2 regions of the Cytobacillus sp. C11.1 genome follow, and region 1 is predicted to be linked to the other one. Evidence: predicted binding sites of a transcription regulator. Region 1 holds the regulator's gene; the other holds the start of a gene.
What was found. The regulator Rex, encoded in region 1, represses fermentation and respiration genes when NADH is low (regulators of the CRP and FNR family bind a similar motif). The targets are predictions, from matches to a motif close to TTGTGAAATATTTCACAA.

Region 1 (8,066 bases):
GCAAAGGCCATTGCTTTTGCCCATGGGATCCCGCTTGTAGGCGTGCATCATATTGCAGGGCATATTTATGCTAACCGCTTAGTTGCTGAAATGAAGTTTCCTTTGCTTTCACTTGTTGTATCAGGAGGCCATACAGAGCTTGTGTATATGAAGGAACATGGCTATTTTGAGGTGATTGGCGAAACAAGGGATGATGCTGCAGGGGAGGCTTATGATAAGGTAGCAAGAACGTTAAGCCTGCCATATCCGGGAGGACCGCATATAGACAAGCTTGCACATGAGGGGAAGCCTACGATCAATTTGCCAAGGGCCTGGCTGGAAGAAGGATCATATGACTTTAGCTTCAGCGGATTAAAATCTGCAGTTATTAACACTGTCCACAATGCGGAACAGCGTGGGGAAGAAATTGTCCCTGAGAATCTTGCGGCAAGTTTTCAGGAAAGTGTTATAGATGTACTTGTAACGAAAACGGAAAGAGCTGTGGAGGAATATAAAGTTAAGCAACTTCTGCTGGCAGGCGGTGTTGCAGCGAATAAAGGACTGCGTGCAGCATTGGAGGACAAGTTTGCCTATAATCCGGATATAGAGCTAATTATCCCGCCACTATCTTTATGCACAGATAATGCAGCCATGATTGCAGCAGCAGGCAGTATTTTATTTGAAAAAGGCATTCATTCCGGCTTAGATTTGAATGCAAATCCAGGATTGGATATCGCTATCCACAACAATAAATAATATAGGTAAAAGTCCCCGGTAGTCCCGGGGGTTTTTTTTGTGGATAAAATGCTCGTTTTCTGAATTTTATGTGGATAATGTGGATAAAATACCGTGTTTCTGTGGATAATGTGGAAAACCCTGTGGAGACCGTATATAATCGACTTTTGTTTGTGGTTATCTTTGTGGATAATAAAAAAGACTGGCAGTGACTATCCTACCAGTCTAAAAGTTATGAATTTTCCTGCATTATTCATCTGCTAAAACTGTCCATTCATCCATTAGTTCTTCCAGTTTTGCTTTTAATTCATCATTATCTTTTGTTATTTCCAATACTTTTTCGTGGTCTTGATAAACTTCCGGATCGCAGAGAAGCTGATCATAATCTTCGATTTTCTTTTCCAGCGCTTCTATCTGTTCTTCGATTTCTTCCATTCTTCTTTTTCTTTGTCTTTCAACCTTTTTTGCTTCCTTATCTAGCTGATAATTATTTTTTTCCTGTTTTGAAGGCTGTGCAGAATGAGCATTGTTATTTTGATCAAACGCCTGCAGTTCTTCTTGCTCCTGCTTCTTTTCAACATAATAGTCGTAATCCCCAAGATATTCAGTTGCACCGCTGCTGGAAAGCTCTATCACCTTTGTGGTTATTCTGTTGATAAAATAACGGTCATGGGAAACGAAAAGTATGGTCCCCGGATAGTCAATTAAAGCATTTTCCAAGATTTCTTTGCTGTCCAGATCAAGATGGTTTGTCGGCTCATCCAAGATTAAGAAATTAGCTTTCTGCATCATCAGCTTTGCCAGCGCCAGGCGGGCTTTTTCACCGCCGCTAAGAGTTGAGACAGTTTTAAGGACGTCATCACCGGAAAAAAGAAAATTGCCTAAGATCGTGCGAATTTCTTTTTCAGGCTTAAGCGGATATTCATCCCATAATTCGTTTAGGACCCGCTTATTGCTGGTAAGCTCAGCCTGTTCCTGGTCATAGTATCCGATTGTTACATTGGATCCGTATTGTATATCCCCGGAAAGAGCCGATATCTTTTTCACAATTGTTTTCAGTAAAGTAGATTTGCCGATTCCATTTGGACCTACAAGGGCAATGCTGTCTCCTCTGGCAAGGCGGAAGGAAATATTCTCAGAAACTTTATCATTATATCCGACAGCCAGTGATTTTACATTTAAAACCTCATTGCCAGATTGCCTTTCAATATCAAAGCCAAACGATGCGGATTTCTCGTCTCCCAGCGGCCTGTCCATCACTTCCATTCTGGCAAGCTGTTTTCTCCGGCTTTGGGCGCGTTTGGTTGTTGAAGCTCGTGCAAGGTTGCGCTGGATAAAATCCTGAAGCTTTGAAATCTCTTCCTGCTGTTTTTCAAATTGCTTCATTTCCCGTTCAAAGTTTTCTGCTTTTTGGTCCAAATAGGAGCTATAGTTTCCAGGATATTTACGGATTTGGTGCCTTGAAATTTCGTATACCTGGGAAACAACCTTATCCAGGAAATAACGGTCATGGGAAACAATTAGAATGGCACCGTCATAGCTCTGCAAGTATTGCTCCAGCCATGATAATGTTTCAATGTCCAGGTGGTTTGTAGGCTCGTCCAATATGAGAATATCGGGTTTTGTCAGCAAAAGTTTTCCAAGGGCAAGCCTTGTTCTTTGGCCGCCGCTTAAGGATGAAATTTTCGTATTGTAGCCGAAAGAATTAAAGTTCAGCCCATGAAGAATGGAACGGATATCCGCTTCATACTGATAGCCGCCATTCTCTTTGAATTCTACCTGAAGCTTGTCATATTCCTTTAAGATTCGATCGTATGCATCGGAATTATTCATGGCTTCAGGGTCTGACATTTTTTCTTCAAGACGGCGCAGCTGTTTTTCCTGTTTTTGCAAATGCTCGAACACTGTCAGCATCTCATCCCAAATGGAAAGGTGGGACTCAAGGCCTGTATTTTGAGCCAGGTATCCTACCGTTACTTCCTTGGGTTTAATAATGTCCCCGGAATCATATGCCATATGGCCGGCTATAATTTTTAAAAGAGTAGATTTCCCTGCTCCATTACGTCCTACAAGGGCAATCCGGTCCCTGGTTTGTACTTCAAGCTTTATATTCGTTAAAATAGGATCAGCAGCAAAGTTTTTTGATAGCTGATTTACTTGTAAAAGTATCATTTTTTTCACCTCTATAGTATAGAGTAAGTGTAACTTATTCATATATGTTCGGCAATAAAGGAGGCAGGCCTTTTATCCTGCAGGTGCTGAATGGAAATATTTTTATACGAAAATAGTAAAGAAATATGTGAAGAAGCATACAAAGCCCGTACAAAGATGGGGAAAAATAGTGTATGATTTTGGAGAGAGGTGTTTTTTTATGGCGGATTTTACCCATTTTAATCAAGAGGGCAGAGCAAAAATGGTGGATGTCAGCGACAAGCCTGAAACAGCGCGGACAGCCATTGCCCAATCGAGCATAACTGTTAATAAGGAAATATACGAAAAGATTACATCTAATACCATGAAAAAAGGGGACGTGCTTTCTGTTGCACAGGTTGCCGGCATCATGGCAAGCAAAAAAACATGGGATATTATCCCAATGTGCCATCCGCTGCCGCTAACTGGCGTTGATATTTCCTTTACATGGAAAACTGAGCAGGAAGAAAATATTCTGTTCATCACACTGCTTCTGTAAAGACGAAAGGAAATACAGGTGTGGAAATGGAAGCGTTAACAGCAGCTTCTGTTTGTGCTCTAACTGTTTATGACATGTGTAAAGCAGTTGACAAAGGAATGGTAATCGGACCAACCTTTTTGATGGAAAAAACAGGCGGAAAAAACGGAGATTTTAAACGAGACTAATACATCATAGGGACGGAGATGAACGAATGGCCAATGAACCAATGAAAATACCGCAAGCCACTGCTAAACGGCTTCCTTTATATTATCGTTTTCTCAAAAACCTCCACTCCTCGGGGAAACAAAGGGTTTCTTCAGCGGAACTAAGTGAAGCGGTTAAGGTGGATTCGGCAACAATCCGCCGGGACTTTTCTTACTTTGGTGCTTTAGGGAAAAAGGGTTACGGCTATAATGTAAATTATCTGCTGTCCTTTTTTCGTAAAACCCTTGATCAGGACGAACTGACTAAAGTAGCATTGGTCGGAGTAGGTAATTTAGGGACGGCCTTTTTAAATTATAATTTTCTTAAGAATAATAATAATACCAAGATAGAAGTTGCTTTTGATGTGGATGAGAACAAGGTAGGAACGAAGATAGGGGATGTGCCTGTCTATCATATGGATGATCTGGTAAAGGTCATTGAAGAAAATGATATTCAGGTAGCTATCTTAACAGTACCGGCACCGCCAGCACAGGCGATTACTGATCGGATGGTTAAAGCCAAGATTAAAGGCATCCTGAATTTTACGCCTGCAAGACTGACCGTGCCTTCATCCATTCGGATTCACCATATTGACCTGGCTGTTGAATTGCAGTCATTGGTTTATTTCTTAAAAAATTATCCTGCAGAAACGTAAGCCATCCTGCATTCCAATAGATAACAGTTGAAGATTGTAATGGATTCGCTATTATAGGTAAGGGGAGGTGTGCAGCAATGATGAATCTTGGACCTGGAAGCCTCATACTCATTATCTTGATTGCATTAGTGATTTTTGGACCAAAAAAACTTCCGGAATTGGGAAGAGCAGCTGGGAATACATTACGTGAATTTAAAAACGCAGCGCAAAAGGCTTAGCGGACAATGACGATAAAAAAGATGCTAAGTAAGTTAGGATGAATAGATATGAGTCATAATGATATGACGATTTATGAACATATAGGGGAATTAAGAAAAAGGATAGTCATTTCTGTTATCTTTTTCTTTATCGCCGTAATATTTAGCTTTTTCCTGGCTGAACCGCTGATTGTTTATTTGCAAAAAGCGGATGAAGCGAAGGAACTGACGATGAATGCTTTCCGGTTAACCGACCCGGTTAAAGTTTATATGCAATTTGCTTTTCTGATTGCTTTTATTATTACATCGCCCGTGATTTTATATCAGCTGTGGGCCTTTATTAGCCCAGGATTATCTGACAAAGAGCGGAATGTAACACTGAGCTATATACCCGTTTCTGTCATTCTATTTGTCGGCGGAATCGCATTCGCTTATTTTATTTTATTTCCATTTGTAGTTGAGTTCATGACTTCCATTGCCAACCGGCTTGCGATCAATCAAGTAATTGGGATAAATGAATATTTTCAATTCCTTTTCCAGCTGACCATTCCATTTGGGGTGCTGTTCCAGCTTCCGGTAGTGGTCATGTTTTTAACAAGGCTGGGAATTGTCACACCAGCATATTTGGTGAAGATACGGAAATATGCTTACTTTGTATTAGTGGTCATAGCCGCTTTTATTACACCGCCTGATCTTTTATCCCATATGATGGTGACGATTCCGCTGCTGCTTTTATATGAAGTCAGTATTTTTATCTCTCGCATTTCATATAAAAAAGTATTGGAAGCAGAGAAGCTGCAGGAAATTGAAAGTGAGCAATCATAAAAAAATGAGCCTTATTGCGGGCTCATTTTTTGTTTTTTTTATTTTTCATTTTAAAATGGAAACCAACCATTCGCAGGCCGGTGCCAAGATCGAATGTGGCAATGATGATTAGAAAATAAGTAAAGAAACCCCATGCTTCTTCACGTTGTATATTTTGAATGGCTATAAAGGTAAAAAGGCATCCCAGCAGGATGTATACGATGCCTGAAAACAAAGGTGTGCTTCTCATCAAAATCCTCCAATAAAGTGAAAGCGAAACGATTTACTTCGCTGAGTGTTAGACTGCAATGCAGCTGATAAAGCTTTGTACATTTTCCATTTCCTTCATCCAATTTTCCAAGTTTTCCTGATTAAGCTGAATGACTGCCACAAGAGTATTCATGGCAACGTGGGCAAAAATCGGTACGATTATCCGTTTTGTTTTTACATATAGGAAAGCAAAGGTAAAGCCCATGGCCGAATATAAAAGAATATGTTCAGGTTCAAAATGGGCGAGAGCAAAAATCACAGAACTGATTAGGGCAGATAGGAAGAAGTTAAATCGTTTATGGAGAGAACCGAAAATAATCTTCCTAAATACGATCTCTTCCAGGATGGGCCCCACTACTGAGCTAATCAAGATTACGACAGGGGAGGCTTCTATGATCCGTATGATTTGCTGTGTATTTTCAGATCCCATTTCCACGCCAATCATGTTCTCAATGCTTGCAGCTGTAGCTTGAGCGATTAAAGCTAAAAATATGCCGCCAATTGCCCAGCCGACTGCGCTTGCTGCGGAAGAAGCATCTCTTTGTGCCAATCCCATTTTCATTTCTTTTCTCAATAAAAGAAGCGTAATGATCAATGTAATAGTGAAACTGATGACAAGCCAGTAGGCTACCGCCAGAATTTGCATGTTTTCGGGCTTCTGTCCGAGGAAGTCTGCAAATAAGAGGACCAGCGGAACGCCGAATAGACTTGAAAGCTGCATAGCAATATAGGCTATTAAAATAATCCAATATTCCTTCTTCAAAATGTTTACCCCTTAAAATTGATGGTTTTAAAACATGTACTAAAGCCATTTTACTCATAAAAAGGAGCCCGTTTCAAATTTCAGCGCTGCAGCAAAGGATTTTTTAGCTTACTGACTAAAAAGAAATCAAATGAAGCATACTTATGAGGTTGTTTGTGTCGAATTTTAGCGTCTTTTGGACGGTGCAAATTTTTTTAAAAAATTTAAGCTTCACCCTTGCAAATGGAAATGAGATTCATTAATATAATAATTGTGTTAGCACTCGATTAGGGAGAGTGCTAATAAATAAAAATATTTACATATTATTTGAGGAGGTTGTTTCACTTGTTAAAGCCACTAGGTGATCGAATTATTATCGAGCTTGTTGAAACTGAAGAAAAAACTGCAAGCGGCATTGTACTGCCGGACACTGCTAAAGAGAAACCTCAAGAAGGTAAGGTTGTAGCTGTGGGAACTGGCCGCGTTCTTGAAAATGGTGAGCGCGTTGCTCTTGAAGTTGCTGACGGCGACCGTATTATCTTCTCAAAATATGCTGGTACTGAAGTGAAGTACGAAGGCAAAGAATACTTAATTTTACGTGAAAACGATATTCTTGCTGTAATTGGCTAATAGCCGAAGTACGGTAGATTTTAAAACAGAAAAAGAGCTAAAAAAATTGAGGAGGTTTTATATAAATGGCTAAAGAGATTAAATTTAGTGAAGAAGCCCGCCGTGCGATGCTTCGCGGTGTAGATTCCCTTGCAAATGCAGTAAAAGTTACTCTTGGACCTAAAGGACGCAACGTGGTTCTTGAAAAAAAATTCGGTTCTCCATTAATCACTAATGATGGTGTTACAATCGCGAAAGAAATCGAATTAGAAGATGCTTTCGAAAATATGGGTGCGAAGCTTGTTGCTGAAGTTGCAAGCAAAACAAACGATGTTGCTGGTGACGGTACAACAACTGCAACAGTTCTTGCACAGGCTATGATCCGTGAAGGACTTAAGAACGTTACTGCAGGCGCTAACCCAATGGGTATCCGCAAAGGTATTGAAAAAGCGGTTGTTACCGCTGTTGAAGAGCTAAAAGCTATTTCAAAGCCAATTGAAAACAAGGAATCAATTGCTCAGGTTGCAGCAATTTCTGCTGCTGACAATGAAGTTGGCCAATTGATTGCTGAAGCTATGGAGCGCGTTGGCAACGACGGTGTTATCACAATTGAAGAATCTAAAGGATTCACTACTGAGCTTGATGTGGTAGAAGGTATGCAGTTTGACCGCGGATATGCTTCTCCATACATGGTAACAGATTCTGATAAGATGGAAGCGGTTCTTGAAAACCCTTATATCTTAATCACTGACAAGAAGATTACTAGCATCCAGGAAATCCTTCCTGTCCTTGAGCAGGTTGTACAGCAAGGCAAGCCATTATTGCTTGTAGCTGAGGATGTTGAAGGTGAAGCACTTGCTACATTGGTAGTTAACAAGCTTCGCGGAACTTTCAATGCAGTTGCTGTTAAAGCTCCTGGCTTCGGTGACCGCCGTAAGGCTATGTTAGAAGACATCGCGATTCTTACTGGCGGTGAAGTAATTACAGAAGAGCTTGGCCGCGACCTTAAGTCTGCTACAATCGACTCTTTAGGACGCGCTACTAAAGTAGTTGTTACAAAAGAAAACACTACAATCGTTGAAGGTGCTGGAGACAGCGCGCAAATCGGCGGACGTGTTAACCAGATCCGTACTCAAATGGAAGAAACAACTTCTGAATTTGACCGCGAAAAATTACAAGAGCGCCTAGCTAAGCTTGCTG
Region 2 (8,066 bases), 1.9 Mb from region 1:
CTTTGTCGTTCCCTTCATTGGTATGGTAACATTCATCCCTGCTGGTGCCGGCGGTATCGTTAATGCCTCCCACCAGATGAACCAGGTAGTCCATAATACGATCTGGGTTACAGGGCACTTCCATTTAACTGTGGCAACATCTGTCGTATTAACATTCTTTGGGGTATCCTATTGGCTTATTCCGCATTTGACTGGACGTAAATTAACAAAAGCTATGAATAAATTAGGCATCATCCAGGCTGTCATCTGGTCCATAGGCATGACTTTCATGTCAGGTGCCATGCATGCTGCCGGATTGCTTGGCGCTCCACGCCGTTCTTCTTACTCCGAATATGGCGGAGCAGCACAGGCAGCAGAATGGATTCCTTATCAAGTTGCCCAGGCGATTGGCGGTTCCATCCTGTTCCTTGGCATCATTTTAATGCTTTACATCTTTATCAATTTAGCTTTCTTTGCACCTAAAGGAGAACAGGAGTTTCCTGTCGGAGAGCCTGCAGAAGAAACTGAAAAAGCTCCAATGGTATTTGAAAATTGGAAACTATGGCTTGGAATTACGTTTGTACTGATTTTGTTTGCTTACACCATTCCATTTATTGACTTAATTCAAAACGCTCCTCCAGGTGCTAAAGGATATAAGCTCTGGTAAATAGCAAAGAGTATATTAAAAAATCTCTGTTCCCTAAGGAACGGAGATTTTTTAATGTTCCAGTTCTTTCGACTCCGAAAAAATGCCTTTATTTTTCCTTTTAGAAGGAAGGTTTACAATAATAACCGAGCTAAGTATTAAAAGAGCACCGGCAACTTGTATGATACCAAGGCTCTCACCATAAAGAGAAACGCCCAATAGCATTGCAACTACCGGTTCCACTGTTGCAATAACTGCAGCTTTGCTTCCTTCAGTCTGTTCCAGCCCCCAAGTGTAAACAAAGTAGGCCATAACAGTAGGAACAAGACCCAAGCTGATGCTAAGCAGCAAAACGTCGGCCGTTAGAAACAGTTCAGCTTTCTTCCATAAACGGGTCACCGGAATAAGAGCTGCCGCTGCAACAAGAAAAGTATATAGCGTTACAGTAAATGGATGGTACTTTTTTAAAGCAAATTTTCCGAATATGGTATAAAGGGCATAACCGATACCTGATCCTAACCCGGTCAAGATTCCCAGAATTGTAATTTTGCTGTCTCCTGCCGTCAGGCCTGCAATTAGAATACAGCCCATAATGGTTCCGGCCACTGCGGCAATTTTTTTAATATCCACCTTTTCCTTTAAAAACAGGAATGACAACACAGTAACAAATGCAGGAGCAGTATAGAGCAGAATGACCGCCATCGAAACATTGATCTGATTTATTGTTGTAAAGTAACAGTAATTAAAAAATACAATGCTTAATATACCGGTGCCTGCAAAGAGCCTAATATCTACCGGGGTTTTCAGCTTTAGCTGGTTTCTAAAGCGTGCGAAGCCAATCACAATTAGAAATATCGCAGCAGAGATGACTCTTATTGCCACAATTTCCATTGCTGTAAATCCGAATTCCCCCAACCCTTTAACGAAAATGGCTATAATCCCCCAAAGGCTTGCTCCAAAGGCAATCATTAAATATGGGAATATTCTCTTCATCATTTTCTCTCCATGAATGAAGAGGATGGCACTTGCGCCACCCTCTTAATTATTTTTTGTCCCTGATAAACTTGTGTAATTAAATTTCCACTCCAATCAACAGAGTGCCAAAACAACATTAGCTTAATGATAGCCTTATTTCCAGAGGTTATGTTTAGTTTAATTGGTACACCTTACCGTATTTATCATACAGATAGTCAATCAGATATTGTGCATTAAGACCTTCGCCGGTTACATCATTTAAAATTTCAAGGGGTTTTTTTATTTTGCCGTACTGGTGTACATTTTTTGTAAACCATTCCTTGATTGGAAGCAGATTTCCTTCTTCAAGGAGTTTATCATAGTCGGGCAAATCCTTTAACATGTTAGTTTTAAGCTGTGCCGCATACATATAGCCGAGAGCATATGAAGGGAAATAGCCGAAGCTTCCGCCTGCCCAGTGAACATCCTGAAGGACGCCCTGAGCATCATTTTCAGGCTTCACACCAAGGTATTGTTCATACTTTTCATTCCAAATCTTAGGAAGATCTTGACTTCAATCTCGTCATTGAACAAGCCTTTTTCAATTTCATAACGGATAATGATATGAAGCGGATACGTTAATTCATCTGCTTCAATTCGGATTAAGGATGGCTTGGATTCATTAATCGCACGATAGAACTCATCCAGTGATACTTCATCAAATTGTCCGCTGGCATAATCTTTAAGGAGCTGATAATTCTTCTTCCAGAATGAATAGTGGCGTCCGACAAAGTTTTCATAGAATAGAGACTGAGATTCATGGATTCCCATTGATGTTCCTGTGCATAATGGCGTGCCCACTAAGTCAGCAGAAATGTTCTGCTCATATAACGCATGACCGCCTTCATGGATGGTACCAAATACAGCTGTACGGAAGTCCTCTTCATCATACTTTGTCGTAACACGGACGTCGCCAGGGTTTAAGCCAATAGCAAACGGATGGACTGTTTCATCCAAGCGCCCTGCTTTGAAGTTATAGCCCATTTGCTCAAGAATTTCAAGGCTGAAACCCCGCTGCATATCCTTGGAAAAACGTTCAAATAAAAAGCTTGTTTCCGGCTTGTTATGAGATTCTGAAATTTGCTGGACTAGCGGTACAATTTTTTCACGTAATTGCCCGAAAACCTGATCAAGCGTTTCAACCGTAACCCCAGGCTCATACATGTCCAGCAGTGTATTATATTTGTTTCCTTCATATCCCCAATAACCAACGAAACGTTTATTCATTTCTACAAGCTTTTCCAGGTATGGGCGGAACATATCAAAATCTGATTTCTCCTTTGCCTCTTCCCAGATGCTTTCCGCTTTGGACTGGAGAATGACATACTCCTTGTATTCTTCTGCAGGTATTTTTTTGTTCCGATCGTAATCTTTTTTGCACTCTTCCAAGGTCTTCAAAGTTACTTCCGAAAGATATTCCTTGCCTGAAAGCTTTGCTATGTATGCTGCCATTTCCTCTGAAGTGGACATCCTGAACACTTCAGAGGAAATCATCCCGATTACCTCAGAGCGCTGTTCCACTCCCTGTTTCGGAGCACCTGTACGAGATCCCAAAACATTAGCGATAATGCTTCATTATATGCAGTCATTTTTTTTACATAATCCATAAATTGAAGTTCTATGTCTTTTAGTGCTTCAGTCACAATTCTTCCCCCTCTAAAACTAATACAAAACCATTTTATCATATTTTTCTGAAAAGGCAGTCTCCATTTTCAATTTCTTTAATTCTTAAATTTCTGCCGTACTCAGCTAATCTGCCGGAAGAAAAACAGGCACCGTTTTAGCTGGTGCCTGTTTTTCCGAGGAATGCATTTATAAATTTGTTTTTATTTTTTGCCTATTGCTACTCTCCATGTTTCCGGTCCCTCTTCAATATACTCCCAGGTGAATTGATCTTCTCGTTCCATCATAAACTGATACCGTAGAGGACGCGGATCGTGATCATTTACAATTTGCATAAATTCTCCGTCCTTTAAAGAGTCAAAGGTGCTGAAAATAACTGGGTGTTTTTCTTTAGGCGGATAGTCAGGCGCAATTACGGTGCTGGCAAATTCTCTCATTTCTATTTCCCTCCTATTCTTTTGCTTTACACATTAATTTTAATGGAGCAGGCCAAAAAGATTAGTGAACCGCATCACAACTATCCTATGATATTTACCGTTTTTCTTTTTAACCTTCCAGTGAAAGAGTTATAATGGTGTAAAGTGAACTATTCCAGGAAGAGAGTTAGTATGAGATATTTTATATTCTTTATTGTAATTGTAGCTTTTATAGATACATTTTCACAGCTGCCCATCATGAGCCCCTTTGCCAAGTCCATTGATCCGTCACCAGCTTTTATTGGGGTAATTGTCGGTATGTATTCTTTTTCCAATATGATCGGCAATATTCTGGCCGGGTACTGGATAGATAAAAGCGGCGCAAAAAATGTTCTGGTATCGGGACTTGCATTAACTGGATCCATTTTAGTGCTGTACACTCTTGTCAGTACTCCGTTTCAATTAGTTGCCATCAGATTTCTCCATGGCCTGTTTGGAGGCTTTCTCGTTCCAGCGGCATTCACAGTCATTGCCAACCGTGGAAAGTCTAATAAACAAGGCAAATCGATGGCTTTATCAGGTGCGGCGGTTGGAAGTTCAGCCATAATGGGGCCTGCATTTGGTGCTGTCGTCGCCTCCAAATACAGTGTAGATTGGGTATTTTTAATTATTGCTGCAACCATGATCAGCAGCGCCATATTTGCTTTCACTTTTTTGACAAATAGGCGAAATAAAGAAGCGAAGCGGACAGATGCCCATTCAGAGAGGGTATTGCCTTTAATGAAGAATCCGTTGCTTTCTGTAAGCTATGCCGGAGCTTTTTCGCTTATGTTTGCACAGGGAACACTTGCCTATCTGCTGCCATTACAGGTTGAGCATCTGAAATTTAATTCTATTTTCAGCGGTATTTTGTTAAGTACCTTTGGAATGACTGCTATCCTTATATTTCTTTTGCCTATCAATAAAATCTTCGATAAGTACAAGCACCAAAACACAATGCTGATAGGCATGATTATTATAGGCATGGCACTTGTTCTTCTAAGTTCAGCTTCTTCACTTGCCTTTATGTTTTTCTGTATGGTCCTATATGGTACTGGGTTTGCGCTACTTTTCCCTTCAATTAATGCGCTTATCGCAAAAAATACGACAGAAAAAACAAGAGGAAAGGCATTTGGCCTCTTTTATGCATTCTTTTCTTTAGGAGTTGTAGCGGGCTCCACCTTTTTAGGCTTATTGGGTGTATCATTTAGAGCAGGTTTTTCTATAGCTGCAGTAGTCTTACTATTTACTGTTTGTGCCATGTACCTTTATTTTAAGAAAAACAGCACATCAATTTTAAAAAGTCAGGAGTGAATGGATTATGAAAGAATTGGTAGGCAGCTGCTGCGTTTGCGGTAAACAGCTGTATTGCCTGGATGGCTTTTTCAACGGGGTTTACACCGAAAATAACGAAACCATCTGTTTTGATTGTTCAGAGGAAAGGAAAAAATCCGCAGAGTGACTATCTGCGGATTTTCCTTTTTCTTATTCATCATCATCTGTGCTAAGGTCTCTAACAGGAAGAGGTTCAATTTCCTTATGAGTCACTTTTCTCAGGTTGAACATAGCTTTTATTGAGAAAAGCACTAGTGCGACAACACCTACCAGGAAGATCGTATCCGGTACGGATCTTAAAGTTAATAATGATTGAATAATTTCCTGCTTTAAGAAGTCAGCTGAACGGGAAGCTGCATAGCCGTTCACATAAGCTTCTTTCATTTGCAGGAATCCGACTGGAAGCAGGGAAGCAAAAACCATTCCTGCAAGTCCCACATTCAGCATAATGCAGCTGAATTTGAGCCATTTGTCGTTCCATTTTTCCGGTTTAACAATATTACGTAATGAATAAAGCAATACTGCAATGGCAAACATGCCGTATACACCCATCATTGCTCCGTGACCATGTGCCGGGGTTAGGAATTGTCCGTGCTCAAGGAAGCTGACAGCAGGCAGGTTAATCAGGAATCCCAATACTCCAGCTCCAACCAGGTTCCAGATCGCTACAGAAATCAAGAACCAGAACGTAGCTTTATAAGGGAAGTCCACACCGCCATCTCTCATCATTTTATATTGGTCATATGCCTCAAGGATCAAAAGAGTCAATGGTATAACTTCAAGTGCTGAGAATACAGCTCCCAAGCCGATCCAAATTTCAGAGGAGCCATTATAATAGTAATGATGTCCTATGCCAATAACACCGCTTCCAAGCAGCAGGATCAGCTGGAAGTAAAGAGCTTTAACAGTAGAGCTCTTAGTGACAAGCTTCATTTGTACTAACAGGAATCCAATAACTACTACAGCGAATACCTCAAAAATACCTTCTACCCAAAGGTGTATGATCCACCAGCGCCAGTAATCGGCAAAGGTAAAGCTTGTGTCCGGATTCATTAAAAACGCGAACAGGTAGAAGAATGGTACAGCTATTGCTGAGTAGAATAATAAGTGAATTAAGCCGCCTTTATCATTCTCCCGCTTTAACCCGCTCTTTATTCCACGGTATACAATGAACAGCCAGATTAACATTCCTGCGGCCAGAACCCCCTGCCACAGACGGCCAAGCTCTAAATATTCCCAGCCCTGGTGTCCGAGCAGGAACCATTTGTTTCCTAAGTATCCATTTGCTCCAAGCCATTGGCCTATCATGCTACCGCCAACTAGGACTACAAGTGCCCAGAACAGGATATCAACAAGGAGGCCTTGCTTTTTCGGTTCATGTCCGCCTACTAATGGTGCCACAAAAATACCCATGCCGAGCCATGCTGTTGCAATCCAGAAGATAGCAAGCTGCAGATGATAGCCTTTGGCAATATTGAATGGAAGAATATCATGGATCCACTTAATGCCAAAGAAGCTGTCAGGTTCGACATAATAGTGTGCAAGCAACGCACCAAACATAGCCTGGACAAAAAATAGAACAGTAACAATTAAGAAATATTTACCGGATTTTAATTGAGAAGAAGTTACCGGCAGTTTCGCTAAGTCAATTCGAGGGAAGTTTCCGTCTTTATATGCCTCTTCCATTCCCAAATGATAGCGGTAGAATACAAACAGAATAATACCGACAAACAGGATCAGTACTGTAACACTTGCTCCGCTCCACCAAATAGCAGAGAAGGACATTTCATTGCCTGCATCCTCGTAGTAAGGCCAGTTATTCGTATAAGTAATATCATCATTCATGCGTTCTGTGCTGGAAAGCCATGCTGTCCAGAAGAAAAAATCAGAAATCTGCTGTATTTGGTCTCCTGAAGCAACATAAGCTCTACCCTCAGTTGGCATATGTTCTTCCTTGATTAATTCTGCTTTTAATCCCCAGCCGTCACCCTCTGTAAATACTTTTCGATAGAACTCTCCTACTTTTTCATACCCATAAACCTGTGCATCAGTTATTACCATCGTATCTGAATCAGGGTCATATCTATTTTCCCGCATTTCCGTTTTTACAAGATCCCTTATTACGGTTTGTTCCTCACCGGAAATGGCGTCAAATGGCTTTCCATACTTTTCTTCGGCTCTAAAATCCTGCATGCCCTTGGTGTATACCGTTAACGCTTCAGCTGTATAATCAGGTCCCATATAGGATCCATGGCCAAGCACGGTACCATAATCCATCAATCCATATTTTTGGAAAACCGCCTGTCCTCCCATTATCGTTTCCTTTGTAAGAATAACTTCTCCTTTTTCATTTGTTACCTCAAGCGGCCGCGGGGCCTGCTCCTTGAAAATCCAGTAGCCTCCCATTAAAAGAACTGTAAAGCTGGCAATTATGGTGAAAACAAGAATGGATTTTAATAGTGCATTTTTATTTCTTTTCACCACTTTATTAATGGGTGTTCCGCGATTGACTTCCATTGCTCTCGCTTCCTTTCTGTTTGAGTACGCTTTGATTCTAATATTCTTTATAAAGTGTTTTTGTGAGCCACCTCATGATCAGGCTGTGATTTTTCACACTATGAGAATGAGAATCATAAATTCTCTTCTTATATGATGCAGGTCACTTATTTCAGTACCTGGAGCTGTTAAACTGAGAGCAAATAGACGAATAACCCCACTGGAAGGTGATCTAATTGAGAAAAGAGGAAATCGAAAAGAGGATAGGCAGTGTTCCATTATTTAAAGAACTTAATAAAGAAGAGCTGGCGCCAATCGTTGAGATAGCCCAGACGCGTTTCTATAAGCAAAAGATGTATGTATTTATGCAGGGGGATTCCCTTGATCGTGTATTTTTCATTCATTCAGGCAAAGTCAAGATATATAAAACTGATTTTTCCGGGAGGGAACAAATTGTATCGGTTCTGGAAGCTGGGGAGATGTTTCCGCATGCAGGCTTCTTCAGAAAGGGCCAATAC

Region 2: AC3ZVC_RS12425 (DUF2249 domain-containing protein) is a predicted target of Rex. The motif match lies at 3,762-3,779, and genes of this name have one in related genera.

The regions. Positions count from the first base shown of each region.
Region 1 is NZ_CM176935.1:604,244-612,309, reverse strand. It holds gene tsaD (tRNA (adenosine(37)-N6)-threonylcarbamoyltransferase complex transferase subunit TsaD) at 1-735, shown strand, start outside; gene AC3ZVC_RS03050 (ABC-F family ATP-binding cassette domain-containing protein) at 964-2,886, opposite strand; partial or broken gene moaC (cyclic pyranopterin monophosphate synthase MoaC) at 3,086-3,570, shown strand; gene AC3ZVC_RS03040 (redox-sensing transcriptional repressor Rex) at 3,597-4,244, shown strand; partial or broken gene tatA (twin-arginine translocase TatA/TatE family subunit) at 4,325-4,494, shown strand; gene tatC (twin-arginine translocase subunit TatC) at 4,511-5,266, shown strand; gene AC3ZVC_RS03025 (DUF4305 domain-containing protein) at 5,289-5,495, opposite strand; gene AC3ZVC_RS03020 (CPBP family intramembrane glutamic endopeptidase) at 5,544-6,278, opposite strand; gene groES (co-chaperone GroES) at 6,603-6,887, shown strand; gene groL (chaperonin GroEL) at 6,953-8,066, shown strand, end outside.
Region 2 is NZ_CM176935.1:2,497,497-2,505,562, reverse strand. It holds gene AC3ZVC_RS12440 (b(o/a)3-type cytochrome-c oxidase subunit 1) at 1-646, shown strand, start outside; gene AC3ZVC_RS12435 (DMT family transporter) at 698-1,618, opposite strand; partial or broken gene AC3ZVC_RS12430 (carboxypeptidase M32) at 1,773-3,246, opposite strand; gene AC3ZVC_RS12425 (DUF2249 domain-containing protein) at 3,466-3,699, opposite strand; gene AC3ZVC_RS12420 (MFS transporter) at 3,871-5,031, shown strand; gene AC3ZVC_RS12415 (hypothetical protein) at 5,039-5,179, shown strand; gene AC3ZVC_RS12410 (nitric-oxide reductase large subunit) at 5,203-7,569, opposite strand; gene AC3ZVC_RS12405 (Crp/Fnr family transcriptional regulator) at 7,785-8,066, shown strand, end outside.